Regions from separate parts of the Pseudooceanicola aestuarii genome, predicted to be linked through region 1. Evidence: riboswitches for the same ligand, from Rfam matches in the RefSeq annotation. Region 1 holds a riboswitch; the other holds the start of a gene.
The links. A riboswitch is a leader RNA that binds a small molecule or an ion and turns the genes downstream of it on or off. The one in region 1 is predicted to bind thiamine pyrophosphate.
Positions count from the first base shown of each region.

Region 2: another riboswitch for thiamine pyrophosphate. It lies ahead of thiB (thiamine ABC transporter substrate binding subunit); the one in region 1 lies ahead of thiC (phosphomethylpyrimidine synthase ThiC).

Region 1 is NZ_JAAFZC010000001.1:971,711-986,149, reverse strand. Features, by position in the region: gene G5A46_RS04635 (alpha/beta hydrolase) at 1-30, shown strand, start outside; gene G5A46_RS04630 (mannose-1-phosphate guanylyltransferase/mannose-6-phosphate isomerase) at 204-1,634, shown strand; gene G5A46_RS04625 (patatin-like phospholipase family protein) at 1,926-3,767, shown strand; gene G5A46_RS04620 (calcium-binding protein) at 3,948-6,833, shown strand; gene G5A46_RS04615 ((2Fe-2S)-binding protein) at 6,927-7,409, shown strand; gene G5A46_RS04610 (FAD binding domain-containing protein) at 7,419-8,210, shown strand; gene G5A46_RS04605 (winged helix-turn-helix domain-containing protein) at 8,233-9,432, opposite strand; gene G5A46_RS04600 (LacI family DNA-binding transcriptional regulator) at 9,438-10,466, opposite strand; tRNA gene G5A46_RS04595 (tRNA-Arg) at 10,645-10,721, shown strand; TPP riboswitch at 10,782-10,904, shown strand; gene thiC (phosphomethylpyrimidine synthase ThiC) at 11,002-12,825, shown strand; gene thiM (hydroxyethylthiazole kinase) at 12,822-13,625, shown strand; gene thiE (thiamine phosphate synthase) at 13,622-14,254, shown strand; gene thiD (bifunctional hydroxymethylpyrimidine kinase/phosphomethylpyrimidine kinase) at 14,246-14,439, opposite strand, start outside.
Region 2 is NZ_JAAFZC010000001.1:1,244,403-1,258,841, reverse strand. Features, by position in the region: gene G5A46_RS05875 (metal ABC transporter permease) at 1-1,101, shown strand, start outside; gene G5A46_RS05870 (metal ABC transporter permease) at 1,098-2,015, shown strand; gene G5A46_RS05865 (2-dehydro-3-deoxygalactonokinase) at 2,033-2,689, opposite strand; gene G5A46_RS05860 (SulP family inorganic anion transporter) at 2,721-4,499, opposite strand; gene G5A46_RS05855 (thiamine ABC transporter ATP-binding protein) at 4,584-5,282, opposite strand; gene G5A46_RS05850 (ABC transporter permease family protein) at 5,275-6,810, opposite strand; gene thiB (thiamine ABC transporter substrate binding subunit) at 6,786-7,763, opposite strand; TPP riboswitch at 7,816-7,914, opposite strand; gene aroC (chorismate synthase) at 8,030-9,133, shown strand; gene G5A46_RS05835 (AEC family transporter) at 9,134-10,078, shown strand; gene G5A46_RS05830 (thioredoxin family protein) at 10,085-10,498, opposite strand; gene G5A46_RS05825 (cytochrome c biogenesis CcdA family protein) at 10,516-11,229, opposite strand; gene G5A46_RS05820 (DMT family transporter) at 11,312-12,184, opposite strand; gene G5A46_RS05815 (HU family DNA-binding protein) at 12,569-12,856, opposite strand; gene G5A46_RS05810 (AMP nucleosidase) at 12,987-14,439, opposite strand, start outside.

The DNA of each region.
Region 1 (14,439 bases):
GCCTACTTGCCCTACCAGTTGACGAATTGACCGCAGCGCTCCGCGCCGTTGTGGCCGCGGGTGGCCCGTACAACCGGGAAATGGACGGCCCCCGCTGCGGTAGCGGGGGGTGGCCGATGCCGGGCATTGCGGCTTGATCCGCTGGGTGGGTGGGGTAGACAGGCAGGAGCTGAACCACAAATCTACGCGAAAGGGCCGGAACCGTGACCCAGATTACTCCTGTCATCCTCTGTGGTGGCTCAGGCACCCGGCTTTGGCCGCTATCGCGCAAGAGCTACCCCAAGCAATTCGTGCAATTGATGGGAGAGGAAACGCTGTTCCAGGCGTCTGCCCGGCGGCTGTCGGGGCGGGACGGGGGGCTCGACTTCAGCGCGCCGGTGATCCTGACGAACTCCGATTTCCGCTTTATCGTCACGCAGCAGCTGGCCGGTGCGGGGGTCGACCCCGGCGCCATCCTGATCGAGCCGGAGGGGCGCAACACCGCCCCCGCGATCCTGGCCGCCGCGCTGCGCCTGGCCGAAACCGATCCGCAGGCGGTGATGCTGGTCGCGCCTTCCGATCACGTCGTGCCCGATGGCGCGGCGTTCCGCGCCGCGGTCGCCCGCGGGCTGACGGCGGTGGAGGCGGGCAACATGGTCACCTTCGGCATCACGCCGGCGCGGGCGGAAACGGGCTATGGCTACCTGGAACTGGCAGCGCCTTCGGATGGTGATCCGGTCAGCCTGTCGCGTTTCGTCGAGAAACCCGATGCGGCCAGCGCCGAACGCATGGTGACGGACGGCAATTTCCTGTGGAACGCCGGGATCTTCCTGTTCCGGGCCTGTGACATCATCGCCGCCTTCGAGGCGCATCACCCGCAGCTTTTGGGCCCTGTCCGGGGCGCGCTGACCGAGGCGCAGGTGGACCTGGGCTTCTTGCGGCTGGCGCCCGGCCCCTGGGCCGAGGCGGAAGATATCTCCATTGACTACGCGGTGATGGAAAAGGCGGCGAACCTGTCGGTCGTGCCGTTCACCGGGGGCTGGTCCGATCTGGGCGGGTGGGATGCCGTCTGGCGTGAGATCGGGCCGGATGATCAGGGCGTCGCCCTGTCCGGCGAGGCGACGGCGATTGATTGCCGCGACACGCTGCTGCGGTCCGACAGCGAACGGCTGGAAATCGTCGGCATCGGGTTGGAGAACGTGATGGCCGTGGCGATGAACGACGCGGTGCTGGTCGCAGACATGTCGCGCGCCCAGGACGTGAAGGAAGCCGTCGCCGCCCTGAAGAAGAAGGCCGCCCCGCAGGCTACCGGTTTCCCCAAGGATCACCGCCCCTGGGGCTGGTTCGAAAGCCTGGTGGTCGGCAGCCGGTTCCAGGTAAAGCGGATCATGGTCCATCCCGGCGCCGCCCTGTCCCTGCAAAGCCATTTCCACCGCTCCGAACACTGGATCGTGGTGGAGGGCACCGCGCGGGTCACGGTGGATGAGGAGGTCCGCCTGGTGACGGAAAACCAGTCCGTCTACATCCCGCTGGGGGCCGTGCACCGGATGGAAAACCCCGGCAAGGTGCCGATGGTCCTGATCGAGGTGCAGACCGGCGCCTATGTCGGAGAGGACGATATCGTCCGTTACGAGGACGTCTACGCACGCGGATGACGGGCCGGAACCGGCGTGCGGCGATCGCCTGTGCCGCCGGTTCCCCCGGTCTGGCCGCCCCGCAGTCCCGGCGCGCCGCGCCCCTTGGCCGCTGGCCGGGACAGGACCGGTGTGCCGGGCAAAACCCCGGATGGCCGCGGGGGCAGGCCGACGGCGGGAAGACGCCGATTTTGCCTCAGCCTGTTGAATTTCGGCGATTTCCCGTAACGTCTTTTGTGCGCCTGCTTGTATCGATTCAGCGCCACCCATAGGATCGCGCAATCCTGCGGGCGCTTGAATGGGAGGGTGATGATGGCGACTGGACAGACCGATTCCGCAAACGGGGGCGCTGCCGGTGCTCACCTCGCGACTGCCGGGGGGTTCGATGCGGACACGGTGTCCGCCCTGATGCATCACGGGGAGCCCCGACAGCTGTCGCCCGGTGAAAACCTGGTTGAAGAAGGGGGCAAGGCCGAGGAATTCTACCTGGTCCTGAACGGACGGTTCACCGTCTACTCCGGCCTGCGCCCGATCGCTGAAATCGCCAGCGGCGAACCCGTGGGGGAGATCGCATTCTTCTCTGGCGGGGACCGCACCGCGACGGTGGTCGCCAACCGGGCGAGCGAGGTGCTGGTGATTTCCCGCGCCGCCTACAAGGCGCTTTGCACGCAAAGCCCCGGCGTTGCCGATGCGATCATCCGCACCCTGGCCGCACGCCTGTCGGGCAGTGTCCGCCATGCGGAGGCACTGAAACCGCGCGGCGGGCGGATCGTGGCGCTGCTGCCCTCGGGGCCCGCACCGCTGGACATGGACCGGGCTGCCCGCATGGTTGACGCGCTGGGCGGTGCCGATGCCGTGGGGATGTACCGCACCGCCACCATGGATAGGCCGATCTGGGAATGGGTCGCGGCGCAACCGCCGACCCGGACGCTGGTTCTGGTGGCTGATGGCGATCCGCGCCGCAGCGCTGAAATCATGGATAATACCGACATGGCCGTCGTTCTGGTGGATGCAGATGCCACCGGCCGGCCCGAGGATGAAGCCCTGGCGCGGGAGCTGGCGATGCGGTTCCTCCCCCATGCCGTGCACCTTGCGATCTTCCGCCCCGACGGGGCGCAGATCACCGGCACCGCAGCCCATCTGGAACGTTGGCCCGCCAGCCTGCACCATCATGTCCAGACCGGCGTCGCGGCGGATTACGAACGCCTGGCGCGGTTCCTGAACGGCACCTCCCTGGGGGTGGTCTTCGGCGGCGGCGGGGCGCTGGGCACGGCGCATCTGGGCATGGTCAAGGCGTTGCAGGAACACGGGTTTCATTTCGACATGCTGGGCGGGGCTTCTGTAGGGGCGGCGATGGCCGGCGCCACGGCGATGAAGTTGACCCCGGACGAGGTCGTCGAACGCTGCGAAGAGATTTTCGTGCGATCCAAGGCGATGAAGCGGCTGACCGTGCCGCTGTTCTCAATCCTGGATCAGAAATTTTTCGACCTGCAATTGCGAAAGCATTACGGCGACATCCAGATCGAGGATCTGCCGATCAACTATTTCGCCGCCGCCACCAGTCTGACGGCGAATGACCTGGTCGTGCGTCGGCGGGGGGACTTGTGGCGGGCGGTGCGGGCTTCCGGCTCCATCCCGGCGGTTCTGCCCCCCATGGTGCTGGACGACGGCGAAGTCCTGGTGGACGGCGCGGTGATCGACAACGTGCCGATCGGGACGATGCGCACGCTGAAATCCGGGCCCAACCTGGTGTTCAGCCTCGGGATGCGCAGCCCATGGCGGGTGAATACGGATTACGCCCTGCTGCCCGGACGTGCCGGTGCGATGGGGCGGCTGGTCTTCGGTCGCCGGATGGGTGGCAAGTTGCGGTTCCCGGGCATCGCCTCGGTCCTGACGCGGACGATGGTGGTGAATTCCGAACGCCACCTGTCGCGGATCGACCAGGGGTCGGACGTCTTCCTGGCGATCAATCCGGGGATGCGCATGGGCTTTCTGGAATGGTCCAAGGGGCGCGTCTTGTACCAGCGCACCTACGAGAACGCCACGCGCAAGCTGGAGCGGCTGGCGAAGACGGAATCGGGCTACGCGCTGCTGCTGGCCTTTCGCGACGAGATGCAGAGCGCCCCGGACCCGGCGGAGGCCACCGCCGCCTGATTCCGCACAGCACCTTCCGGGCCCTCCCGGTTGCCCATTCAATCCTCCCTGATCCGCGCGATCGGGGGGATTTGACGAAAACCCGAGGCAAAGGACTCATTTCCGCCGCCCGTTCGGGCTGATTCCCGCCGCGCCCCCGCTGTCATCTGGCGCTGGGTGAAATTGGCGCTGGGGGCGCAGATGGGTGTTCTTCTGAACGGGGCCGGCATGTTGCCGGACGCGGGTGATGTCTACGCGGTGGGATCGGTCGACCTGGAACTGGTCGAGTTCGCGGGCGAGACGCTTCTTTATGCGACAACACGGGCCGGGGGTGGCATCACCACTTACAGGCTGACCCAAGGCGGCGCGCAGATTGTCGACAGGGACCGCATCGCGCAGGACAGGTTGCAGCTGATCGCGCCGGAACTGGCCTGGTTGCCGGCGGAACAGGGCGGGCAGCTGATGGTGGCCGGGCTGGGCGGGTCACAGCTGACCGGCTGGACTCTGGCGGGCAATGGTGGGTTGTCCAACAGCCGGGACCATACCGTCAACGGGCTGTCGCTGAACCGGGTGACCGACATGGTCACACTGGCGCAGTCGGACGGGTCCGTCCTGGCCTATGCCGCCTACCTGGGCCGGGGCTTGCAGATGTTCGAGTTCGAGGCCGATGGCGGTCTGCACCGGCACCGCGACCAGGGAGAGGCCGGGCCGGGCGCCGGGCACCGGGTCAGCGACCTGCTGGTGACCCGTGCAGGCGGTACCGATTTCGTGCTGGCGACCCATGCGACGGCGGATGCCATCACCCTTTACCGGGTGAAGGGCGACGGAAGCCTGCAACATGTGAACGATCACGGCGCGGAGGGCGGCCTTTGGATCGACGCCCCCACCGATGCGGAGGCGCTGACCCTGTACGGGCAGACCTACGTCATCGTCGCCGCGGCGGGGAGCGGGACACTCAGCGTTGTGCGGCTGGATGCGGACGGCACCCTGACACCGGTGGATCACGTCATCGACGACCGGCTGACCCGCTTCGACGGCGTGGCCGAAATCGCCACCGTCAGCGCGGGGGGGCGCGGGTTTGTCCTGGCGGGGGGCGGCGATGACGGCCTTTCCCTGCTGGAGCTGCTGCCGGGCGGGCAATTGCTGCACCATGTCTCCATCGCGGACCGGCTGGACCTGTCGCTGGCCAATGTCACCCGGATCGAGGCGCGGATCATCGGTGACAATCTGGAGGTGTTCGCGCTGAGCGAGACCGAGCGCGGCGTGACCCGCCTGTCCTTTGACCTCGGCCGGGTGGGCGATGTGCGGCTGGGCGCGGACGGGGCGGACATCCTGTCGGGCGGCGGCAAGGACGACGTGCTGGACGGCGGCGCGGGGGATGACACCCTGTCGGGCGGCGGCGGCGATGACGTGCTGATCGCCGGGGCCGGGTTCGACCACCTTACCGGCGGCTCCGGGGCGGATGTCTTTGTCCTGACACCGGGAGAGGAAACGGTGACGATCCAGGATTTCGAAGTCGGCCGCGACCGCCTGGATCTGACCCGCCTGACGCCGCGCGCGACGCTTCAGGAGCTGGTCTTTTCCAGCACGGACCGTGGTGGGATATTGTTGGTGGCCGGCAAGCAGATCGACCTGATCAGCGCCACCGGCGATCCGCTGCGGATGGACGATTTCCCCGCCGACGCGCTGATCCAGATCACCCGCGCGCCGGTGGAAAGCTACGTCGCGAGCGATCCGCTGGTCTATTTCTCCGGCGATGCGGGCGACGACCGGGTGATCGGCGATACCGGCGCCGACACCATCCAGGGCATGGGGGGCGATGACACGCTGGCCGGCGGCGCCGGTGATGATCGTATCCTGGGCGAGGATGGCGCCGACGAATTGCACGGTGGCGCCGATGCGGATCTGGTGATGGGCGGCGGGGGCAATGACACGCTGCGCGGCAATGCCGGGGCCGATCTGCTTTATGGCGGCAACGACCACGACGGGCTGGAGGGGAATTCCGGCGATGACCAGCTTCATGGCGACCGGGGCGATGACCGTCTGCATGGCGGCCTTGGCCGCGATCACCTGAACGGCGGCAGCGGAGCCGACGTCCTGAACGGCGACGGCGACAATGACGCGCTGCACGGCGGCTGGGGCGCCGACACGCTGATCGGCGGCCCTGGAGAGGACGCGCTGTTCGGCGGCGGCGATGGCGATCTGCTGCGCGGCGAGGCCGGGCATGACACCCTGCATGGTGAGGGCGGCGACGACCGGCTGGAAGGGGCGGAGAATTCCGACCGGCTGTATGGTGGCGAGGGGCGCGACACCCTGATCGGCGGCGATGGCCAGGACGAGCTGTACGGCGATGGCGGCAACGATGCCCTGACCGGGGGCACCGGCAATGACCGGCTGACCGGCGGCACAGGTCAGGACACGCTGTCCGGCGGTACACAGGAGGACCGGTTGTATGGTGGCGCAGGCGGCGACCATCTGATGGGCGAGGGCGGATTTGACCGGCTGGAGGGAGGATCGGGCGACGATCTGCTGGACGGCGGCAACCAGGCGGACAATCTGTTCGGCGGCCAGGGCGAGGACCGGCTGCTGGGCGGCGGCGGCTTCGACCGGCTGTTCGGCGGGGCGCAGGGCGACGACCTTGTCGGCGGCGCCTGGCATGATGCGCTGTTCGGCGAATGGGGCGACGACACCCTCGATGGCGGCTCGGGCGATGACCGGCTGTGGGCGGGGGGAGACAATGACCACCTGTTGGGCAATTCCGGCAATGACCAGCTGCATGGCGGCGCGGGGTTCGATACGCTGGAGGGGGGCGCGGGCGACGACGTGCTGTGGGGCGATTTCAACGCCGATACCTTTGTCTTTGCCGATCATGGCGGGGATGACCGGCTGATTGATTTCGACGCGTTGAACCCGCATGAGCGGATCGACCTGCGGGAGGTTTCGGCCATCCGGGATTTCGCCGATCTGCTGGCACAACACCTTGAACCGCTGGCCGGTGGCGTGCTGATTGATTTCGGCGGCACCGGGTCAGTTTTTCTGGATGCGGTCGGCATTGCGGATCTGGATGCCGGGGATTTCGTGTTGTGATCCCGCGCGTGACCGTCCCGGGACGTGGAAATCGGCCTTGCGCTTCAGCCCGTTGGGCGCGAGGTTGGGCGCAAGCTTCGAGGAGGCACAGACATGAAAATCTCGATGAAGGTGAACGGCCGCGAGGCCAGCGGAGAGGTCGAGGGCCGGACCCTCCTTGTGACCTTTTTGCGCGAAACCCTGGGCCTGACCGGAACGCATGTCGGCTGTGACACGTCGCAATGCGGGGCGTGCAGTGTGCATGTGGACGGCCAACTGGCGAAGGCCTGCACCATGTTCGCCGCCGAAGCGGACGGCGCCGAGGTCAAGACCATCGAAGGCATGGCCGGTGCCGACGGGGCGCTGAACCCGTTGCAGCAGGCGTTCCAGGACCACCACGGGCTGCAATGCGGGTTCTGCACGCCGGGCATGATCATGGCCGCCGACAGTCTGCTGGCCGAAAATCCCAAGCCGACGGAGGGCGAGGTCCGCGACTACCTTGAAGGGAATATCTGCCGCTGCACCGGCTACCACAATATCGTCAAGGCGATCCTTGCCGCATCGGGCCAGGACGTGCCGCCGGTTTCGGTGGAATAGGGGGCTGCCATGTATGAATTCGAATTCGTGAAGCCCGCCACCGTCGAGGCGGCGATAGAGGCGCTCAAGGATGAGGACGCGCAGCCGCTGGCCGGGGGGCAGACGCTGATCCCGACGCTGAAACAGCGGCTGAACATGCCGTCGAAGCTGGTATCGCTCAAGGGGATCACCGCCCTTCAGGGCGTCCGCGAAGAGAGCGGCACCCTGCGGATCGGTGCCGCCACCACCCATGCGGAAATCGCCCGCGCCACGGCAACGCTGTTTCCGGGCCTGGCCTCGCTGGCCGGGCGGATCGGCGATCCGGCGGTGCGGAACCGCGGCACCATCGGCGGCAGCATCGCCAACAACGACCCCTCCGCCTGTTATCCCGCGATGCTGATGGCGGTGCGCGGCAGCGTGATCACCAACACCCGCGAGATCCCCGCCGAGGCGTATTTCCAGGGCATGTTCGACACCGCGCTGGAGGACGGAGAACTTGTCACCGCCATCTCGATCCCGGTGCCCGAGGCGTCGAATTACCAGAAGTTCGAACAGCCGGCCTCCCGCTTTCCGCTGTGCGGGGTCTTCGTGGCGCGGTTCTTGGATCGCGTGGGCGTTGCCGTGACCGGCGCGTCAAACGACGGCGTCTTCGCTTGGGCAGAAGCGGAGCAGGCGCTGGCCACGGATTTCGCGCCCGCCGCCGTGACCGCGCTGGCCGCGCTGGACGGCGAGGACATGATTGACGACCTGCACGGCAGCGGCGCCTACCGCGCCCACCTGGCCAGTGTTCTGACCCGCCGCGCGGTCGAGGCAATGGGCTGAGCGCCGGTCTTCGGGCGCCGCCCTAGCGCGGCGCCTGTCGCCAATCCGCCGCCCAATCGACGCGGGACACTCCGGCAAGGCGTCGGATCCGATCCAGCTCTGCCTCCAGGCGGGTGGTGCGCCCCCTGCCAAAGCTGACCCCCCGTTCCGGCCACAGTCGTGACACGTTCAGCACGTCCGCCTGTCGGTCAGCCTTCATGTCGATGCGCCCGACCAGTCGGTCCCCCTCCAGCAGGGGGAAGACGTAGTAGCCGTATTGGCGCTGCGCCTCGGGCAGGAAGATCTCGATCCGATAGTGAAACCCGAACAGCCGTTCGGCCCGCTTGCGATCACGCAAGGCAGGGTCGAACGGGCTGAGTACGCGCAGGCGGCCGGGCGGTTCGGGGGGCGTGACCTCGGCCAGACCCGGCCGGGCAAAGCAGATGCGATGCGCGCCGGTGACCGTTTCAATCGCTACCTCCTGCAACCGGCCGGCGGCGCGTTCGGCGGCGCACCAGGCCCGCGCTTCGGCCGGGGTGGCGATGTCCCAGAAAGCGGCCAATTCACCGCTGGTGGCAAAACCTAGCCGGTCCAGCGCCGCGCCCATCAGCCAATCCAGCGTTTCGGCCTGGGACGGGGCCCGCAGCCGGGATTGCGGCAGCACGCGGCCCGGCAGGTCGTATTGCTTGCGAAACCCTACCCGCCGCGACACGGCCAGCGCGCCGCTGCGCCACAGATATTCCAGCGCTGCCTTGGTGGGGTGCCAATCCCACCAGCCGGTCGATTTCGGCGCGGGCGCGTCACGCAGATCGGCGGCGCAGATCTCGCCATGGGTGGTGACATGGGCCAGCACCCGGTCCAGTTCCGCCAGAAACTCCGGCCCCTGCCATTTCGGCCAGCGCCCGCGCAGACGGTCGGCATCGCGGCGAAAGCGCAAATGCCAATGGGGGTAGAAATCCGCCGGGATCACCGCCGCATCATGGGTCCAGTGTTCGAACAGCGCCCGGTCCTGTTCGATCAGCCGCGTCAGATGCGCCGGGCGATAGGCGGGGCGGCGAGCAAAGAGGATCAGGTCATGCGCCCGCGCGACGGTATTGACCGAATCGACCTGCACAAAGCCCAGCCGATGGATCACCTGCGCCAGGTCCGCGCCCTTGCCCGGCCCTGAAGGCACATCGGCCAGCCCGTGCCGATCCAGAAAGATCCGCCGCGCCTGGCGGTTGGTCAGCTGCGGGCGCACCATCCCGGTCACATGCGAAGCGTGTCGCCAAAGCTGATCTTGGGCGACAGCTCGACCTTGCTGGTGTCCTCCACGACCATTTCGTCGCGCTCCAGCCGGTCCAGGATGATCTGCGCGGCCCGGCTGCCGATCTCCTCGCGGCAGGAATCCATGGTGGCCAGCTTGCGCGGCAAACCCTGAAGCAACTGCACATCGTTGAACCCGGCCAGCCCGACCTTGCCGGGAATGTCGTAGCCTTGTTCCATCATCCACAACAGCCCGCCGGCGCCGATCATGTCGTTGGAGAAGTAGAGGCAATCCAGATCCGGGCGCCGGGTCATGATGGTCTGCGTGATCTCCCGACCTTTCCCCAGGGCGGACCCCTTCGAGTAGAATTCGGTCTCCGCGATTTCCACGCCGCCCTTGGCCAGCGCCTCGGTGAAGCCCTCGAACCGTTTGCGCGCGCGGTGGTCGGCGCCCAAAGTGGTGCCCAGAAACCCGATCTTGCGATAGCCCGCGCGCAGGATGGCGCGGCCCATCTCCCGCCCGGCGCGGCGATGGGAAATCCCCACGGCGGCGTCGATCGGGGTGCCATCGGTATCCATGATCTCCACCACCGGGATGCCGGCGGCCCGCAGCATGGCGCGGCAGGGGTCGGAATGCTCCAGCCCGGCGATGATCACCCCCGACGGCCGCCAGGAGAGCATTTCGTAGAGGACTTTCTCCTCCTTCTCGGGCAGGTAGTCGGTGATGCCCACCACGGGTTGCAGGGAGGATGTCTCAAGCACCCGGTTGATCCCTGTCATCACCTCGGGGAAGACCATGTTGGACATGGAAGGGATGATCACGGCGACCAGGTTCACCCGCTGGCTGGCCAGGGCACCGGCGATCTTGTTGGGGACATATCCCATCTGCTTGGCCGCGTTCAGAACCTTTTCACGGGTCGCGACGGAAACATCGCCACGGTTGCGCAACACCCGGCTGACGGTCATTTCGGATACGCCCGACGCTTCGGACACATCGCGCAGGGTCAGGGGGCGAGGGGGTTGTTTCTTCACCGGAAATCCTTTCGCCGTGGTTGTGGAATGGTATCCCGACGGGCTTCGCCGGTGCAAGCGGCCTGTGATCCTGCCCGTAGCCCTCCCAGGTCCCCGCCTGCCGCCGTGCCAGAGCGGGCCAGGTTTCCCCACTCCACCCCCATGACAAGCGCTGCGCGCCGCGTTATGACGGGCCCGTGGCCCCGTGGCTCAACTGGATAGAGCAGCCCCCTCCTAAGGGGCAGGTTGCAGGTTCGAATCCTGCCGGGGTCGCCACCGTCTTCCCGTCCCCCTTTTTCCATCCGATTGACATTGCCCGCCGCCGGGCGCAGTCTTTGCGGACACACGGGGGGTTCCGACAAGGGGCTGAGATACCGATGGCGCGGCGACGTGCAGCGCGGTGACCCGATGAACCTGATCCAGTTCACACTGGCGTAGGGATGGTGAACCGGCTGCGCGGGCGTTCCGTGGGGCCATCGGGCAGGGAACCCCCTGCCTCCTCCATTCATTGCGGCGAACTGGGTCTTCATTGCACAGCGCATGGAGGCTCTGACCCATGAAAGACCTGACACCCCACGTGACCACCGGCCCCCTGCCCGCCTCCCGGCGGGTCTGGCATGCGGGCCGCCTGTACCCCGAGATCCGCGTGCCGATGCGCGAGATCGACCTGCATCCCAGTGCGGGCGAACCGCCGGTGACGGTCTACGATTGCTCGGGGCCCTATACCGATCCGCAGGTGGAAATCGCCATCGACCGGGGCCTGCCGCGCCTGCGCGAGGCCTGGCTGGCGGCGCGCGGCGATACGGAGACCTATGACGGACGCCATGTCCGACCGGAGGACAATGGCCATGTCACCGGCGCGCGAATGGTGCCGGAATTCCCGGTCCGCCATGCGCCCCGCCGCGCCCGTGGCGAACAGGCGGTGACGCAGCTTGCCTATGCCCGCGCAGGGATCGTCACGCCAGAGATGGAGTTCGTCGCGATCCGCGAGAACCTCGGTCGGTGGGACGTCGGTGCGACCGCCCGCGACGGGCAGGATTGGGGGGCAAGGATCCCCGATCTGGTGACGCCCGAATTCGTCCGGGACGAGATCGCGACCGGCCGGGCGATCATCCCTGCCAATATCAACCACCCGGAGGCGGAGCCGATGGCCATCGGTCGCAACTTCCTGGTGAAGATCAATGCCAATATCGGCAACAGCGCCGTCACCTCCTCGATGGCGGAAGAGGTGGAGAAGATGGTCTGGGCCACCCGATGGGGCGCCGATACGGTGATGGACCTGTCCACCGGGCGCAACATCCACAACATCCGCGACTGGATCCTGCGCAATTCCGCGGTGCCGATCGGGACCGTGCCCCTGTATCAGGCGCTGGAAAAGGTCGGCGGCATAGCCGAAGACCTGACCTGGGAGGTCTATCGCGACACGTTGATCGAACAGGCCGAACAGGGGGTGGATTACTTCACCATCCACGCCGGGGTGCGCCTGCACATGATCCCGATGACGGTGGACCGCGTGACGGGGATCGTCAGCCGGGGCGGGTCGATCATGGCCAAGTGGTGCCTGCATCATCACAAGGAGAGTTTCCTTTACGAGCATTTCGAGGAGATCTGCGAGATCTGCCGTGCCTATGACGTCTCCTTTTCGCTGGGGGACGGGTTGCGCCCCGGCTCCCTTGCCGATGCCAACGATCAGGCGCAATTCGCCGAGCTGGAAACGCTGGGCGCGCTGACGCAGATCGCCTGGGCGCGGGATTGCCAGGTGATGATCGAGGGGCCGGGCCATGTTCCGATGCACAAGATCAAGGAGAACATGGACAAGCAGTTGGAGTTTTGCGGCGCGGCGCCGTTCTACACGCTGGGGCCGCTGACCACGGATATCGCGCCGGGTTATGACCATATCACCAGCGGAATCGGCGCGGCGATGATCGGTTGGTTCGGCACGGCGATGCTGTGCTACGTCACGCCCAAGGAACACCTGGGTCTGCCCGACCGTGACGATGTGAAGACCGGGGTGATCACCTACAAGATCGCCGCCCATGCCGCCGACCTTGCCAAGGGGCATCCCGCCGCCCGCCTGCGCGACGACGCGCTAAGCCGGGCGCGGTTCGAATTCCGCTGGGAGGATCAGTTCAACCTGTCGCTCGATCCCGAAACGGCGCAGTCCATGCATGATGAGACCCTGCCCAAGGAGGCACACAAGGTCGCGCATTTCTGCTCCATGTGCGGGCCGAAATTCTGTTCGATGCGCATTTCTCACGACATCCGCGCGGAGGCTCAGAAGGAGGGGATGGCGAAGATGGCGGAGAAGTTCCGCGAAGGGGGGGAATTGTATCTTCCCGCCGACGCCGTGGCGACAAGGGACGGGGAGGACCGGACATGATCCGCCGCCCCGACTCCCTGCTGCGCGAGCTGCGCGCCACCACGCCGTTGGTGCAATGCATCACCAATTACGTCGCCATGAACATCGCCGCCAACGTGCTGCTGGCGGCGGGGGCCTCTCCGGCGATGGTGTCCGATGCCGAGGAGGCCGGCGAATTCGCCGCGATCGCAGGTGCCTTGACGGTGAACATCGGCACCCTTTCCGCGCCGTTTGTGGAGGGGATGCGCGCGGCCATCGCGGGGGCGCGACAGGCCGGGCGGCCCTGGGTGCTGGACCCGGTGGCCTGTCAGGCGACGGCGCTGCGGCGCCGCGTCTCGGCGGAACTGACCAGGTTGCGGCCCACGATTATCCGCGCGAACGCGTCGGAGATCCTGTCGCTGGCAGGGCAGGACAGCCAGGGCCAGGGCGTCGACGGCCGCGACGGCGTCGCCATGGCCGAGGACGCCGCCCTCCGCCTGTCGCGTGACACCGGCGCGGTGGTCGCCGTAACCGGGCCGGAGGATTACGTGACCGACGGGACGCGCGCGGCGCGGATCTGCGGCGGCTCTGACTACATGCCGTTGAACACTGCGTTGGGCTGTTCGCTGACCGGGCTGTGCGGGGCCTTTGCCGCGCTGGAGGCCGATCCGTTCGATGCGACGGTGGCGGCGTTGGCCTTCTATGGGGTGGCGGGGGCGCAGGCCCATCAGGATGCCACCGGGCCGGGCAGCTTCGCGCCCCGGTTCCTGGACGCGCTGCACGGCCTGACGCCCGATGCCCTGGCGGCGGAGGCGCGGATTGCAGAGGCGTCCGCCCGATGATGCGGTTCGACCTGTCGACCTACCTGGTGCTGGACCCGCAGCTGTGCGGAGCGCGCGGCGTGGTGGAGACAGCCCGTGCCGCCGTCCGTGGCGGTGCCACCATGGTGCAGCTGCGTGACAAGGCTGCGGATACCGCGCGGATGGTCGCCACGGGTCGCGCGCTGCAACAGGCGCTGGCCGGGACCGGCGCGACGCTGATCATCAATGACGATGTCGCGGCGGTGCGGGAACTCGGCGGTTGCGGGCTGCATGTCGGGCAGGGCGATCTGCCGGCGGCAGAGGCCCGCGCCCGCATCGGCCCCGAGGCCATACTTGGGCTGAGCGTGGAGACGGTCGCGCAGGCCGCGCAGGTCGATCCGGCCCTGGTGGACTACATCGGCGCCGGGCCGGTCCATGCGACGGCGACGAAACCTGATCACGAACCGCCCGTGGGCTTCGACGGGCTGGCCCGGATCATCGCCGCCTGTCCGTTGCCCGCCGTGGCCATCGGCGGGCTGAAGCCGGGTCACGGCGGGGCGGCGCGGGCGGCCGGGGCGGCGGGCATGGCCTTCGTCTCGGCGGTATGCGGTCAGTCGGATCCGGAGGGCGCCGCCCGCGCGCTGGCTCGCGAATGGTCTGCCCTAGCCTGACGGCCAGAGCGCGTGGAAATGATGCAGGGGTCCGTGGCCCCTGCCGACCTCCAGCCGATCAGAAGCCGCCAGCGCGCCATGCAGGTACTGCTTGGCCCGGCGAACCGCCTGTTCCATCGGATGATGCGGCACCAGCGCGGCAATCGCGGCCGACAAGGTACAGCCGGTGCCGTGGTCGTTCACCG
Region 2 (14,439 bases), 270 kb from region 1:
TTCCTGTTCCTGCGCAAGCGGGCATTGGTTTCCGACGCGATTTCCCACGCGACGCTGCCGGGTGTGGCGCTGGCCTTCATCGTCATGGTCGCCCTGGGCGGCGACGGGCGGTCGCTGGCCGGGCTGATGGCCGGATCGGCCCTGTCTGCCGGGGCCGGGCTGCTGTGCGTGTCGTGGCTGACCCGCCGCACCCGCCTGACCGAGGACGCGGCCATCGGCGCGGTATTGTCGGTGTTTTTTGGCGCCGGCATCGTCCTGCTGACAATCATCCAATCCATGAGCGCCGGACGTCAGGCCGGGCTTGAGACATTTCTTCTGGGCGCCACCGCCGGGATGCTGCGCGCCGATGCGCTGGTTATCGCGGCAGGCGGGGCGCTGGCGCTGGCCGCCGCGCTGTTGCTGCGCCGCCCGATGATCCTGGCCGGATTCGACCCGGAATTCGCCGCCGCCTCGGGCCTGAACCTGGCGCGGATCGACCTGGCGATGATGGGGCTGGTGATGGCGGTCACCGTCACCGGGCTGAAGATCGTCGGCCTGATCCTGATCGTCGCCCTGCTGATCATCCCGCCGGTCACAGCGCGGCTGTGGTCCGACCGCTGGGACCGCGTGACCGCGCTGGCCGGGGTCATCGGCGGCGCGGCGGGGGTGATCGGGGCGCTGATCTCGGCCTCTGCGCCGGCGCTGCCCACCGGGCCGATCATCGTGCTGACCGGGTTCGCGGCCTTTGCCGTCTCCCTGCTGCTGTCGCCCCGGCGCGGACTGCTGGCCACCGGGCTGCGCCGCTTGCGCCTGCGCCGCCGGGTGCATCTGCACCAGGGACTGCTGGCGCTGGCACAGAACCAGCCGGTCTACGAGGATTTCACCCGCCGCATCCTGCACCGCGAAGGGCTGATCCGCCCCGATGGCGTCCCGACCGAGGCCGGGCGCGCCCGGGCCGGGCGGGCGCTGCTGGACGAAAGGCGCTGGCAATTGTTGCGCGCCAACCCCGAAGAAGAGGCCGCCGCCGCCCGGTATGACGGGCTGACCCGGATCGAGACGGTGCTGACTCCCGATCAGATCGCCCGCCTGGACCGCAGATTGAAGCCGGAGCGCCTGGCATGAACGAATTCGTCGCCCTGTCCCTGCCGCCGATGCTGATCGGCGCGCTGGCCGCACTGGCCTGTGCGCTGCCGGGGAATTTTCTGGTGCTGCGGCGCCAGGCGCTGATCGGCGATGCGATCTCGCATGTGGTGCTGCCGGGGATCGTCGTGGCCTTCCTGATCACCGGGCAAGTATCGACCTGGCCGATGATGCTGGGCGCCATGGGGGCCGCCGTTCTGGCCGTCGCGATGATCGAGGGCGTCCGCCGCGCCGGCCGGATCGAGCCGGGGGCCGCGATGGGCGTCGTCTTCACCACGCTGTTCGCCGCCGGGGTGCTGCTGCTGGAGCAATCTGACACCTCTTCCGTGCATCTGGACGTGCAGCACGCGCTCTATGGCAACCTGGAAAGCCTGATCTGGTTCGACGCCACCGGCTGGGGGTCGCTGCTGGACCCCGCCGCGCTGTCCACCCTGCCGCCGGAGCTGCCGCGCATGGCCGTGGTGCTGGTGGTGATCTGCCTGTTCCTGTGGATCGTCTGGCGTCCGCTGGTCATCGCCACCTTCGACGAGGGGTTCGCCCGCACGCTGGGCATCCCCACGGGCGCCTTGGGGATCGGGCTGGTCATCGCGTCGGCCATCGCGGCGGTCGCGGCCTTTGACGCGGTGGGGTCGATCATCGTGATCGCCATGTTCATCTGCCCCCCCGCCGCCGCGCGGATGATGACCGACAGCCTGCCCGCCCAGATAGGGTGGAGCGCAGGCTTCGCGATCCTCTCGGCCGTTGCCGGCTACGTACTGGCGGGATACGGGCCGCTGTGGCTGGGCTATGCCGATACGGTCAGCGCGGCGGGCATGATCGCCTGTGTCGCCGGCCTGATCCTGGCGCTGGCCGCGATGTTCGGCCCCCGCCGACGCGGCATGGCGCAGGCGGCGTAGGCCTGGCGCCCGGCAGTTCAGCCGGCGTGCAACAGGCCCGCCAGCGCACGGAACCCGGCGCGCGTCACCGCGTCTTCCATCGTGTCGGTCACCGGCACGTAAAGCGCCTGAAATGCCGCCAGATACGCGCCCCGCAAGGGGCCAGAGCCGATCAATACCGCCTGCTGCCCCAGCCACAGAGATTTCGCGGCGGCCATTTCGGCGCCGATCAATGCGCCCAGGGTCACTTCGGGTTGGCGGGCCTCGTCCAGCAACATGGCGAGGCGTTCAGGCCGGGACAGCGCCGCCTCGATCCCCTCGGGGCGGGTGACACCCTCGCATTGCAGGGAATGCGCCAGCTTTCCGGTCAGAGCGCCCTGGACATGGATGACCTCCCCCGCTGACAGGGTGGCCCAGACCGTGCGGTCCGGCCCCGGTGCGATGGCCACACCGTCCCAATGGGGGTTCAAGGTCTGAAAGCCCAGAAGCCGCAGTCGCAGATCCGCCGGCATCCCGGTCAGCGGCGGCAGATGGTTTCCCCCGGCCAGCGCCTCTGGCAGCAGTTTCGCGGGAATGCGGTCAGGCAGCACCGAGGGGTCGCCCACCACGATCCGCGCCACGCCCGCGCGCCGCGTCTCCCGTCCACCGGGCCCCCAGACGGAGCCGTCGCCGATAATGTCACCTTGCCAAGCCATGCCCTTGGTAAACCTGTCCGGGCCGCCGCCGTCAATACTCCTGTCGCGCGGGCGGCGCGCCGGTCTCCGCCGACCCCGTCAGGGCGACATGGGCATCGTATTGCGCCAGAAACACTTGGCCCGACAAGTCGTCCAGAAAATGCGAGCGTTTCAGCCGGTCCATCACCGGGCCCTTGACCTCGGACAGGTGCAGGGTGATGCCCAGCTCGGTCAGCCGGGTGTTGATCGCCTCCAGGCTTTCCAGCGCGGACAGGTCGATCTCGTTCACCGCCGAACACATCAGGACGACATGGCGGATCGGCTGATCGCAGACCACACGATCATAGATCAGATCCTGAAGAAAATGCGCATTGGCGAAATACAGGCTTTCGTCGATGCGGATGGTCACCAGCGCAGGAGTGGTCAGCACATTGTGCCGTTTGATGTTGCGGAAATGCTGGGTGCCGGGGACCAGCCCGACTTCGGCGACATGGGGGCGCGCGGTCTTCATCAGGAACAGCAGGACCGACAGGCCGACGCCCGCGCTGACCCCGATTTCCACGCCCGCGCCCAGCGTCAGCAGGATGGTCGCGGCGACGGCGGCGAAATCCATGCGGCTGTAGGTCCAGCTGTGGCGCAGGATCGCCAGATCCACCAGCCCCAGCACCGCGACGATGATCGTCGCCGCCAGCACCGCCTGCGGCAGGAAATACAGCAGCGGCGTCAGGAACAGCGCCGCCGCCGCGATGCCCAGGGCGGTAAAGGCCCCCGCCGCCGGGGTTTCCGCGCCTGCGTCGAAATTCACCACCGACCGGGCGAATCCACCGGTCACCGGGTAGCCGCCCGACACCGCCGCCGCGATGTTGGACGCGCCCAGCCCGATCAGCTCCTGATCCGGGGCGATGCGTTGGCGCCGCTTTGCCGCCAGGGTCTGCGCGACAGAGACGCTTTCGACGAAACCGATGACAGAGATCAGCAGCGCCGATAGGAACAGCTGTCCCCAGAGATCGGCGGAGAAGGACGGCAGGGTCAGCGGCGGCAGGCCGGTGGGCACCTCGCCCACGATGCGCACGCCCCGCTCTTGCAAGTCCAGCGCCCAGACCGTCAGCGTGGACAGCGCCACCGCCAGCACAGGCCCCGCCTTGGCCAGCAGATCCGCCAGGCGCGGCGGCAGGCCAAGGGACCGCAGCAGCGGCTTCAGCCCGCGCCGTACCCAGAACAGAAAGCCGATGGTCGCAGCACCGATGGCCAGGGTGATCAGGTTGGTCTGCCCCAGATTGCCGATCAGGCTGCCCAGCAATTCGGGCAGCGTATGGCCCTGCGCGGGCACGCCGAAGATATGTTTCAGCTGCGAGGTGGCGATCAGCAGGCCCGAGGCGGTGATGAAGCCCGCGATCACCGGGTGCGACAGGAAATTCGCCAACGCCCCCAGCCGGAACAGCCCCATCACCAGCAAGATCCCCCCCGACAGGAAGGCCAGGGTGATCGCCGCCACCGCGTATTCCGCCGTCCCCTGAAGCGCCAGGTTCCCCACCGCCGCCGCCGTCATCAGCGACACCACCGCCACCGGCCCCACCGCCAACGTGCGCGAGGTGCCGAACACCGCATAGGCGACCAGCGGCAGGACAGAGGCATAAAGCCCCATCTCCGCCGGTAATCCCGCCAGCAGCGCATAGGCCAGCGATTGCGGTATCAACATGATCGTCACGATCACCGCCGCCACCAGGTCGTTGGTCAGGGTGGCGCGCCCGTAGTCGCGCGACCAGTCGAGGATGGGCAGATATCGGGCAAGCGCGGCGCGGCGACCGGTTTGCGGGCGGGGACTGGTCATGGCGGGTCCGTTCGGTTGGCGTGGCCTCTGCGGCGCTGGCGTCATATAAATATATTTGAATATGATGCGCAAGCAGGCCGCCCGCTATCCCTCTCCCAGGTAGCGGCGCATCGCGGGGGACGGATCGGCAAAGGCCTGCTCCATAGGCACCGGAGCGGCGGCACGGCCCTCGTCCACCATGATCACGCTGTCGGCGATGCGGCGCGCGTCCTCGGGCGCGTGGGAAACCATCAGCAGGGTCGCGCCGGTTTCCTCGGCCACGCGGGCGACCAGGTCCAGCATGTCGGCGCGCAGCGCCGGGCCCAGCGCGGCAAAGGGTTCATCCAGCAGCAACAGCGGCCGGTCCTGCATCAGCACTCGGGCCAGCGCCGCGCGACTTTGCTGTCCGCCCGACAGCGCGCCGGGGCGGCGGTCGCCCATACCGGACAGGCCGACCCGGTCCAGCGCCTGCGCGATGGCCGCGCGATCTTCGCGCGTCAGGCGGCCCGTGGGGCGCAGGCCCAACCCGACATTGCGCGCGATATCCAGATGCGGAAACAGATTGCCATCCTGGAACAGCATCGCCACAGGCCGCTGCCCCGGCGCCAGCCCGTCAAGTCCGCGCCCCTGCCATCGGATCTGCCCGGCCTGCGGATCGACGAACCCGGCGATGGCGTTCAGCAGCGTGGACTTGCCCGCCCCCGACGGCCCGATCACCGCCACCCGCGCGCCCTGCGACACATGCAGGTCGGCGGACAGGGAAAAGTCCCCCTGGATCAATTCCACAGCATCAAGATCAAGCACGCCCGCCCCCCAGATCAAACAAGGCAAACAGCCCGAAACTCAAACACAGCAGCAACAGCCCGACCCCTGCTGCCGCCTCCATCTGGTAGGCGCCCATCAGGCGGTACATGAACAGCGGCAGGGTGGCGCGCTCGGGATCCGCGAACAGGGTGATCACCCCCAGATCCCCCATCGACAACGCCCCCGCCAGCCCCGCGCCATAGCCCAGCGCAGGTCGCATTCGTGGCAGCAGCAGCCAGCGCAGCCGCGCCAGCCCGCGCAGGCCCAGCTGATCCGCCAGCGGGCCGTGGTCCCGCTCGACCCGGTCCAAGGCCGGGGCGATGACCCGCAGGCAGAACGGCAGAGCCATCAGAACGTTGACCAGCGTCGTCATCGCCAGCGCCAGGCGGCTGGGGGCGATCAGCGGGTTTGCGATCAGGAAATAGCCGGTGCCCAGCACCAGCGCCGACAGGGCCAGCGGCATCAGGCCCAGAACCTCCACCCAGCGGCGGCGGGCGGCGGCAAGGGTCAGGGCCAGCCCGGCGGCCAGCAGCGCCGACAGCACCGCCACCACCAGAGAATTGCCCGCCGCCTGCCACAGCCCGTCCGGCATCCGGTCCAGCCCGCCCACACCGCGCCAACCCACGGCCAGCAACGGCCCGGACAGGAACACCACCGCCACGGACAGCACCGCAGCGTCCAGCAGACGCCACGCCCCCCCCGGCGCATCCCGGCGCATCACGGCACGGTCCAGCCCGGTGCCGCTGCCGTCGGCCACGGTCACGCGCAACGCCACCAGCGCGGCGGTGGCCACGATGGCGAATTGCACCAGTGCCAGCATCGCCGCGCGACCAAGGTCGAAGTCAAAGCGGAACGCCTGGTAGATCGCCAGCTCAACCGTCGTGGCGCGCGGCCCACCGCCCAGGATCAGCGCCACGGCAAACGACCCGAGGCAAATCGCGAAAATCGCCGCCAGCGCGCCGGGCACCACGGCCCGCAACATCGGCCATTCCAACAGGCGGAACACCTGACAGGGCGGCAGATCCAGCTGCGCCGCCAGGCGAAAGCGTTCGGCCGGGATGGCCTGCCACCCTTGCAACAGCATCCGTACCGCCAGCGGCATGTTGAAGAAGACATGGGCCAGTACCACGCCGTGCAACCCGTAGATCCGCACCGGGTCCAGCCCCGCCAGACCCAGCAGATCGTTCACCACGCCCTGGCGGCCAAAGACGGTCAGCAGCCCGGTCACCGCCACCACCACCGGCAGGATGAAGGGCGCGCCGGTCAGCACGATCAGCGCGCGGCGCCCGGCAAACCGCCGCCGCGCCAGGGCGCGTGCCACCGGCACCGCCAGCACGACAGAGACCAGCGCCGACAGCGCCGATTGCAGCAGGGTGAACCGAAGTGCAGCCCAATCCGCCGCTCCCGGCGCCACGCCGCCCCCCGCCCGCCACAGGATCGCGGCCAGCGGGGCCAGCAGGCACAGGGCGACGGTCAGCGCCGCCCCGACGCCCAGCCTGCCGCCTATTGCGACAGGGCGCCGCGCCATTCATCCAGCGCCGCGTCCCGCGCGGCCTGCGCCTCCTCGGCCGACATCAGCAACGGCGTTTCGGGCTGGATCAGCGTCTCGAACCCGGCGGGCAGCCCGCCTTCGGGCAGGACGGCGGGATACATCCAGTTGGTCGTCGGCAGAACCGCCTGCGCATCCGATCCCAGCAGATAGGTCAGGAAATCCTGCGCCAGCGTCTTCTGATCGGAACTCTCCAGGATGCCGGCGACTTCCACCTGCATGTAATGCCCCTCGTCGAAGGGCAGCGCGACCTTGCTGTCGTCTTCTTCCGCGATCAGGTGATAGGCCGGAGAGGTGGTGTAGCTGAGGACCAGATCGGCCTCGCCTTCCAGAAACAGCCCATAGGCTTCGGACCAGCCGGGGGTGACGGTCACGACATTGTCTGCCAGCGCCTCCCAGATTTCGCCCGCGCGGTCGCCATAGGCGGATTTGACCCACATCAGCAGCCCCAGGCCGGGGGTGGAGGACCGAGGGTCCTGGATGACGATGCTGCGATCGCTTTCCGCCAGCGCCTCGAAGGAGGTGGGGTGATCGGCGCCCGCCTGCCCGACAAAGGCGAAATAGCCCCAATCGAAGGGCACGAACCGGCTGTCGTCCCAGGCGATGGGCAGGTCGTATTCCGCGCTGACGCCGTGATCGGCGAACAATCCCGTCTCTGCCGCCGCGCCGATCAGCGCGGTGTCGAGACCCAGCACCACGTCGGCCTCGCTGCGGGGGCCTTCCAGCCGGACGCGCGACAAGAGGGCGGCGCCATCCCCGGCGGCGACGAATTCCACGTCACAGCCGCAGGAGGCCTCGAACCCCTGTTCGATGGCGGGGCCGGGGCCCCATTCGGTATTGAAACTGTCGTAGGTATACACCGTCAGAACGGGGTCCGCGGCCAGGGCCTGGCTGGCAGCCAGACAACCCGCGGCACATATCAGATGCTTCATGGCATCCTCCTTTCGTTGCTACGGGCGAAGAAGAAAGCGGCCTACCCTCTGTGGGATCGGGCCTTACCTTCCCTCCGCCGGTCTTAACCGGGTCAGGTTCAACGGGTTCGCATCGTGCATCTCAGCCACTGGGGCACCCCGAGGTAGGGCCGAAACTAGAACGCCGAAGACGGGAGAGCAAGGGCAACCGCGCCTGGCCGTCACCCGGACAATTGCACCCTCCGCGCCTTTGAGCTAACCCGAAGCGGACCAGCCCGGAGCCTTTCATGTCCTTCAATACCTTCGGCCACCTCTTCCGCGTCACCACCTGGGGCGAAAGCCATGGGCCCGCTCTGGGGGCCACGGTGGATGGCTGCCCGCCAGGCATCCCCATCGACGCGGCCGCGTTGCAGATCTGGCTGGACCGGCGCAAACCCGGCCAGTCGAAATACACTACCCAGCGGCGGGAACCCGATCAGGTGGAGATCCTGTCCGGCACATTCGAAGGCCGGACCACCGGCACCCCGATCCAGCTGATGATCCGCAACACCGACCAGCGGTCCAAGGATTATTCCGAGATCGCCGAGAAGTTCCGCCCCGGCCATGCCGACATCACCTATTGGCAGAAATACGGCATCCGCGATTATCGCGGCGGCGGCCGGTCCTCGGCCCGCGAAACGGCCGCACGGGTGGCGGCCGGCGGGGTGGCCCGCGCCGCGTTGGCGCATCTGGCACCGGATCTGCGGATCACCGGCTACATGACTCAAATCGGCCCGCACAGGATCGACCGCGAGGCGCTGGACCTGTCGATCCTGGATCAGAACCCGTTCTGGTGCCCTGATGCGGGGGCGGCAGAACATTGGGCCGGCTATCTGGACGGGCTGCGCAAATCGGGCAATTCCGTCGGCGCCGTGGTCGAGGTGATCGCCAGCGGCGCCCCGGCCGGGCTGGGTGCCCCGATCTATGCCAAGCTGGACACCGACCTGGCCGCCGCGATGATGTCGATCAACGCCGTCAAGGGCGTGGAGATCGGCGAGGGCATGGCCGCCGCCACCCTGACCGGCGAAGAAAACGCCGACGAGATCTTCATGGGCAATGACGGCCAGCCGGTCTATTCCTCCAACCACGCGGGCGGCATCCTTGGCGGCATTTCCACCGGGCAGGATCTGGTGGTGCGCTTTGCAGTGAAACCGACATCCTCCATCCTGAAGACACGGCAGACGATCACCCGCGCGGGCGAGGCGGCGGAGATCATCACCAAGGGCCGCCACGACCCCTGCGTCGGCATCCGCGCCGTCCCGGTGGGAGAGGCGATGATGGCCTGTGTCGTGCTGGACCACCTGTTGCTGCATCGCGGCCAGATCGGCGAGGCAGGCGGGCGGATCGGCTGAATGCTGAACGTTCTCTCCGTCACCCTGCCGATCTTCGCGATCATCGCCCTGGGCTACGGGCTGACGCTGCGCGGGGTTTTTGCACCGGAACATATGCAGACGCTGGGGCGCTTCGTGCTTCAGGTCTCCTTGCCCGCGCTGCTGTTCTACACCTTTGCCACCCGTGATCTGGGAGAGGTTCTGGATATCCGCTACCTGATCGCCGTGGGCACGGGCGCGGCGGCGACGCAGGCGGTGGCCTGGACCGTGATGCGGGTGCAGGGGCTGGGCCCGATGCGGCGCGCGGTGGCGGTGATGGGCACCGGCTGCTCCAACTCCGCCTTCATCGGCTATCCGATGCTTCTGATCGTCATGCCCGAAGTCGCGGCCCCGGTCCTGGCGATGAACTTCCTGGTGGAGAACTTCATCGGCACCCCCATCGGCCTGACCCTGCTGGAGGCCGCCCGCCCGAACGAGGGCGCCAGCCTGTTGAAACGCGTGGGCCGCCCGGTGCTGTCCGTCCTGCGCCGGCCGATGGTGATCGGGTTGCTGCTGGGCCTGGCCTTTACCCTGACCGGCCTGCCCCTGCCCGCCACCGCCGATCGGTTCCTGTCGCTGCTGTCGGCCCCGGCCGCGCCCATCGCGCTGTTCGTGATCGGCGGCACGCTGGTGGGGCTGGAGATGCGCGGCGACGTGAAGATCGCGGGCCAGATCGCGGCGATCAAGCTGATCGTGCATCCGCTGATGATCTGGCTGTGTCTGGGACTGCCGGTGCTGTTCGGGCTGGGCGCACTGTCGCCCGAGCTGGTCTTTGCGGCGCTGCTGACCGGGGTGCTGCCGATGTATACGATCTACACCATTCTGGCGCAGGACAGCGGCCATTCCGGGCTGGCGGCCATGGCCCTGGTCGGGGCCACGGCGGCATCGTTCTTCACCATCTCGCTGGTGCTGCTGCTCTACCTCTGAGCGCCCTCAGACGGAGGAGGCCGCCAGCGCGGCGTCCATCAGCTCCCGAATCTTGACCTCGCGGGTGTCGGCGATCAGGCGCCCGACCTCGCCGTCGCCCTTCAGCACCACCAGCGTGGACCGGCGTGGCACACGCAGCCGCTGGGTGAATTGCGACCGGGCGTAGGTGTCCCAATCCACGGCGATAAAGGTGATGTTGGCCTCGTATTCCGGGTTCTCGGCCTTCAGCCGATCCATGACCTGTTCCTGCGCCTTGCAGGTGGCGCACCAGCTTGCCTTGAAATCCAGAAACACGGTTTCGCCCGCCGCCAGCCGGTCCTTGACCAGGCCGGGGGTGTAATCCAGCGGCGCGGCGTGGATCGGCAGAGCCAGAAGCGTGGCCGCGGCGGCCCCGGTGGTCAGGAATGCGCGTCGTATCATCAGGTTTCCCTTTCTATTCATATGGAGACAGAGAGGTTGAGCAGCCAATTCGGCATCGCCTCCACTGCCCAGGCCTCGATCGCGTGATGCAGCCGGAACAGGATCGCCAGGCCCACGGCGACGAAGATCACGCCCAGGATGGCGTGGGACCGTTCGGCCAGATGGCGCATCCGGTCGCGGTGCCGGGTCAGCAGCGACCGCGCCCCATAGCCCAACCCCAGAACAAGGGTGGCGACACCGCCGGCAAAGAAGGTCATGATCACCGCCGCGCGGCCCAGGCTCTCCCCCGAGGAGGCCAGCGCGATCGCGCCGCCCAGCGTCGGGCCGACGCAGGGGCTCCAGACCGCACCGAGAAGCAGACCGGCCAGAAACTGGCCTCGTGCGCCGCCGGCCTCGATCCGACCGATACGGGCATCCGCCCCGGCAGCGACCCCCGCCGTGGCCATCGAAAACACCGCCCCCGCGCGCGGCAGCAACAGCACCGCGCCAAATCCGATCATCAGCACTGCCCCCACCTGGGAGATCAGCCGTTCGTCGATGCCCAAGGCAAAGCCGAAACCGGCGACCACCACCCCCAGCACCACGAAGGACAGCGCCATCCCCCCCGCCAGGGCCAGCGGCCCGCGCGGACTGGCCTGCAAGGCAGCGCCCAGGACAATCGGCAGAACCGGCAGCACGCAGGGGTTCACCAGGGTCAGCAGACCGGCAAGATAGGCAAGGATCAGCTCCATGCCCAAGGGTTTACCCGTGCGCGCGCCGCTGTCATCCAACATATCCGTGAGGCATGGCCTCGCCTTGCGCTGACCGGTTCGCCTATCGGGCCGGGGCCTGCTTGGCCAATTGCACGGCCAGGATGCCGGCCATCACGATCAGCACGCCGACCACGTCCAGCGGGCCGATGCGTTCGCCCAGCACCACGGCCGCGACCAGCACACCGAAGAACGGGTTCAGGAAATGGAATGTCGCCGCCCGGACCGCGCCGATCATGTTGACCAGCGTGAACCAGACCCAGGTCGCAATCAGGCCGGGAAACAACGTGGTGTACAGAAAGGCCACGATCAGCTGCCAGGTCCAGGTCACCTGCCAGTCTTCCAGCAGCAGGGCCGCCACGGCCAGGCAGGCCGATCCGACCAGCATCTGCAACCCGACCACCATCAGCACGTTCCCCCCCGACGTCGCGCCGCGCGCCGTCAGGGTCGCAACGCTGAGGGCTGCGGCACCAAGCAGGCACAGCAGAATACCCAGCGGATCGGAGCCCGCCTCGATCCGGGTGCCCATGATCAGGGCGGTGCCCACGAACCCCAGCAACAGCCCCAGAATCGCCAGCCCGCGCAGCCGCTCCCCCAGCAGCAGCCAGCCCGCGGCGCCCACCATCAACGGCATGGTCGACGCGATAATGGAGGCAAACCCCGCCTCGATCCATTGCATGGCGACGAAGAACAGGCCCAGGTACAGCGCGTTCTGGCAGATGCCGAAGATCAGCGTGGCCCGCCACTGGCCCCGGTCGAGGTGCCAGCTTTGTCCCGATGCGCGTGCCACGGCGATGCCGATCATCCCCGCCAGCAGAAACCGCAGCGCCAGCGAGGTCAGCGGCGGCGCCTGCGCCACGATCACCCGCGCCGAGGCAAAGGCCGAGGACCACAAGAACGCGAACAGCAGGCCCAGCGCCACGGCTTTCAGCGTCAGGCCGGGGGCAGCGTCAGGGCCGGAAGAATGCTGCGGGGTCAGGCCGGGAGCGGGGCGCATAATCGTCCTTTCGGGGCAGGTGCGGGCGGTCTGGGGCGGTTGGGGACGGACAGAAACGGGCAGCGGGCGCGTGGACCCCTTGCACCGGCCCCCGCGAAGACCGGCACCCTGCCGCGACTGGCCGGCGGGGGCAAGGCCCGGCAAGCATGCTCCGGCGGGCACGACGCCTGCGGGTGGACACCGACGGGAGGATGCGGACAGGTGGCCGATGCCGGGCGGCACCGTGGACAGCCCCGAATGCGGGGCGGTCGCGGCTACCTTCGGACAAAGAAAAAGGCCGCCCCGAAGGGCAGCCCAATAACAACCGGCAGGGCCGGAGTCGGATCAGCCGTTGACGCTGTCCTTCAATGCCTTGGCGATGGTCATCTTGACCACCTTGTCGGCGTCTTTCTTGATCTGCTCGCCGGTGGCAGGGTTGCGCACCATCCGCTCGGGGCGTTCGCGGCAATAGATCTTGCCCACGCCGGGCAGGGTCACGGCACCGCCGGCCGACACGGCATCGGTGATCACCTTGGTGATCGCATCCAGCGCGGTGGATGCGGTTTTCTTGTCGGTGCCCATTTCCTCGGACAGCTGGGTCACGAGCTCGGTCTTGGTCATCGGTTTCGCCATTTCATGGTCTCCTTTCACTGCCCGGATAATGGGCCTCGTTTGCGCCATTTAACCTTATGTTGCGGGACAACACAAGAATTTGCCCTGCTTTGCAAGCCCTCGCCGAGATGCGCCATATCGTGACCCGAGGTCACAAGAACGCGGTTTCGTCAAAGGACCGCAGCTTGCGGCTATGAATTCGTTCCAGCGGCATGTCGCGCAGCCGTTCCATGGCCCGAATTCCGATCATCAGGTGGCGTGCGACCTGCGTCTTGTAGAAATCGCTCGCCATGCCCGGAAGCTTCAGCTCTCCGTGCAACGGCTTGTCGGAAACGCACAAAAGCGTGCCGTAGGGCACCCGGAACCGGAACCCGTTGGCCGCGATCGTGGCGCTTTCCATATCCAGCGCGACGGCGCGGCTCTGGCTCAGGCGGTGGACCGGGCCGCGCTGGTCGCGCAATTCCCAGTTGCGATTGTCCAGACTGGCCACGGTGCCGGTGCGCATGATCCTTTTCAGATCATAGCCCTTCAACCGTGTCTCTTCGGCCACAGCTTCTTCCAGTGCGATCTGGATTTCGGCCAGCGCCGGAATCGGCACCCAGACCGGCAGGTCGTCGTCCAGCACCTTGTCCTCCCGCAGGTAGGCATGGGCCAGCACGAAATCGCCCAGCGATTGCGAGTTCCGCAGCCCGGCGCAATGGCCGACCATCACCCAGGCATGGGGGCGCAGCACCGCGATATGGTCCGTCGCCGTCTTGGCGTTGGAGGGGCCGACGCCGATGTTGACAAGGGTAATCCCCATGTTGCCGGGCCGTTTCAGGTGATAAGCGGGCATCTGTGGCATCTTCAGCGTGGCGGGGATATCGCCCAGCGGCTCCGTGATCTCGACATTGCCGGTGCTGACAAAGCTGGTGTAGCCGCTGTCGGGATCGGCGAGCGCATTGCGGGCGAACGTCTCGAATTCAGAGACGTAGAACTGGTAATTGGTGAACAGGACGTGGTTCTGGAAATGCTCCGGGTCGGTCGCGGTGTAATGCGCCAGCCGGGCCAGCGAATAATCCACCCGCTGCGCGGTGAAGGGCGCCAGCGGTTCGGTCCCGTCGGCGCCGGGCGCATGGGTGCCGTTGACGATGTCGTCATTGGTGGTCGCCAGGTCAGGAACGTCGAACACGTCGCGCAGCGGGAAATCCGCCGCGCCTTCCTGCGGGATGGTCACCGCGCTGGAGGCGACGGCGAAATGCACCGGCATCGGCGTATCCGAAACGCCGATCACCACTTCCACGTCATGGTTTTCGATCAGCAGCCGGATCTGCTGGGTCAGGTAATTGCGAAACAGATCAGGCCGGGTGATCGTCGCGGCATGGGTGCCCGGCGCCGAGACATGGCCAAAGCTCAGGCGGCTGTCCACCTTGGCAAAGCTGGAGGTGGTCAGCCGGATCTCGGGGTAGAAGGCGCGGATGCGGCCCTGCGGACGGCCCTCGCGCATCGTGGCCTGAAAATGGACTTGCAGGAAATCCGCCGCCTGCCGGTACAACAGCATCAGCCGATCGACCGCCGCGGCGGGATCGCGAAACCCCTGCGGCGCGGGGTGGTCGGGGGTCTGG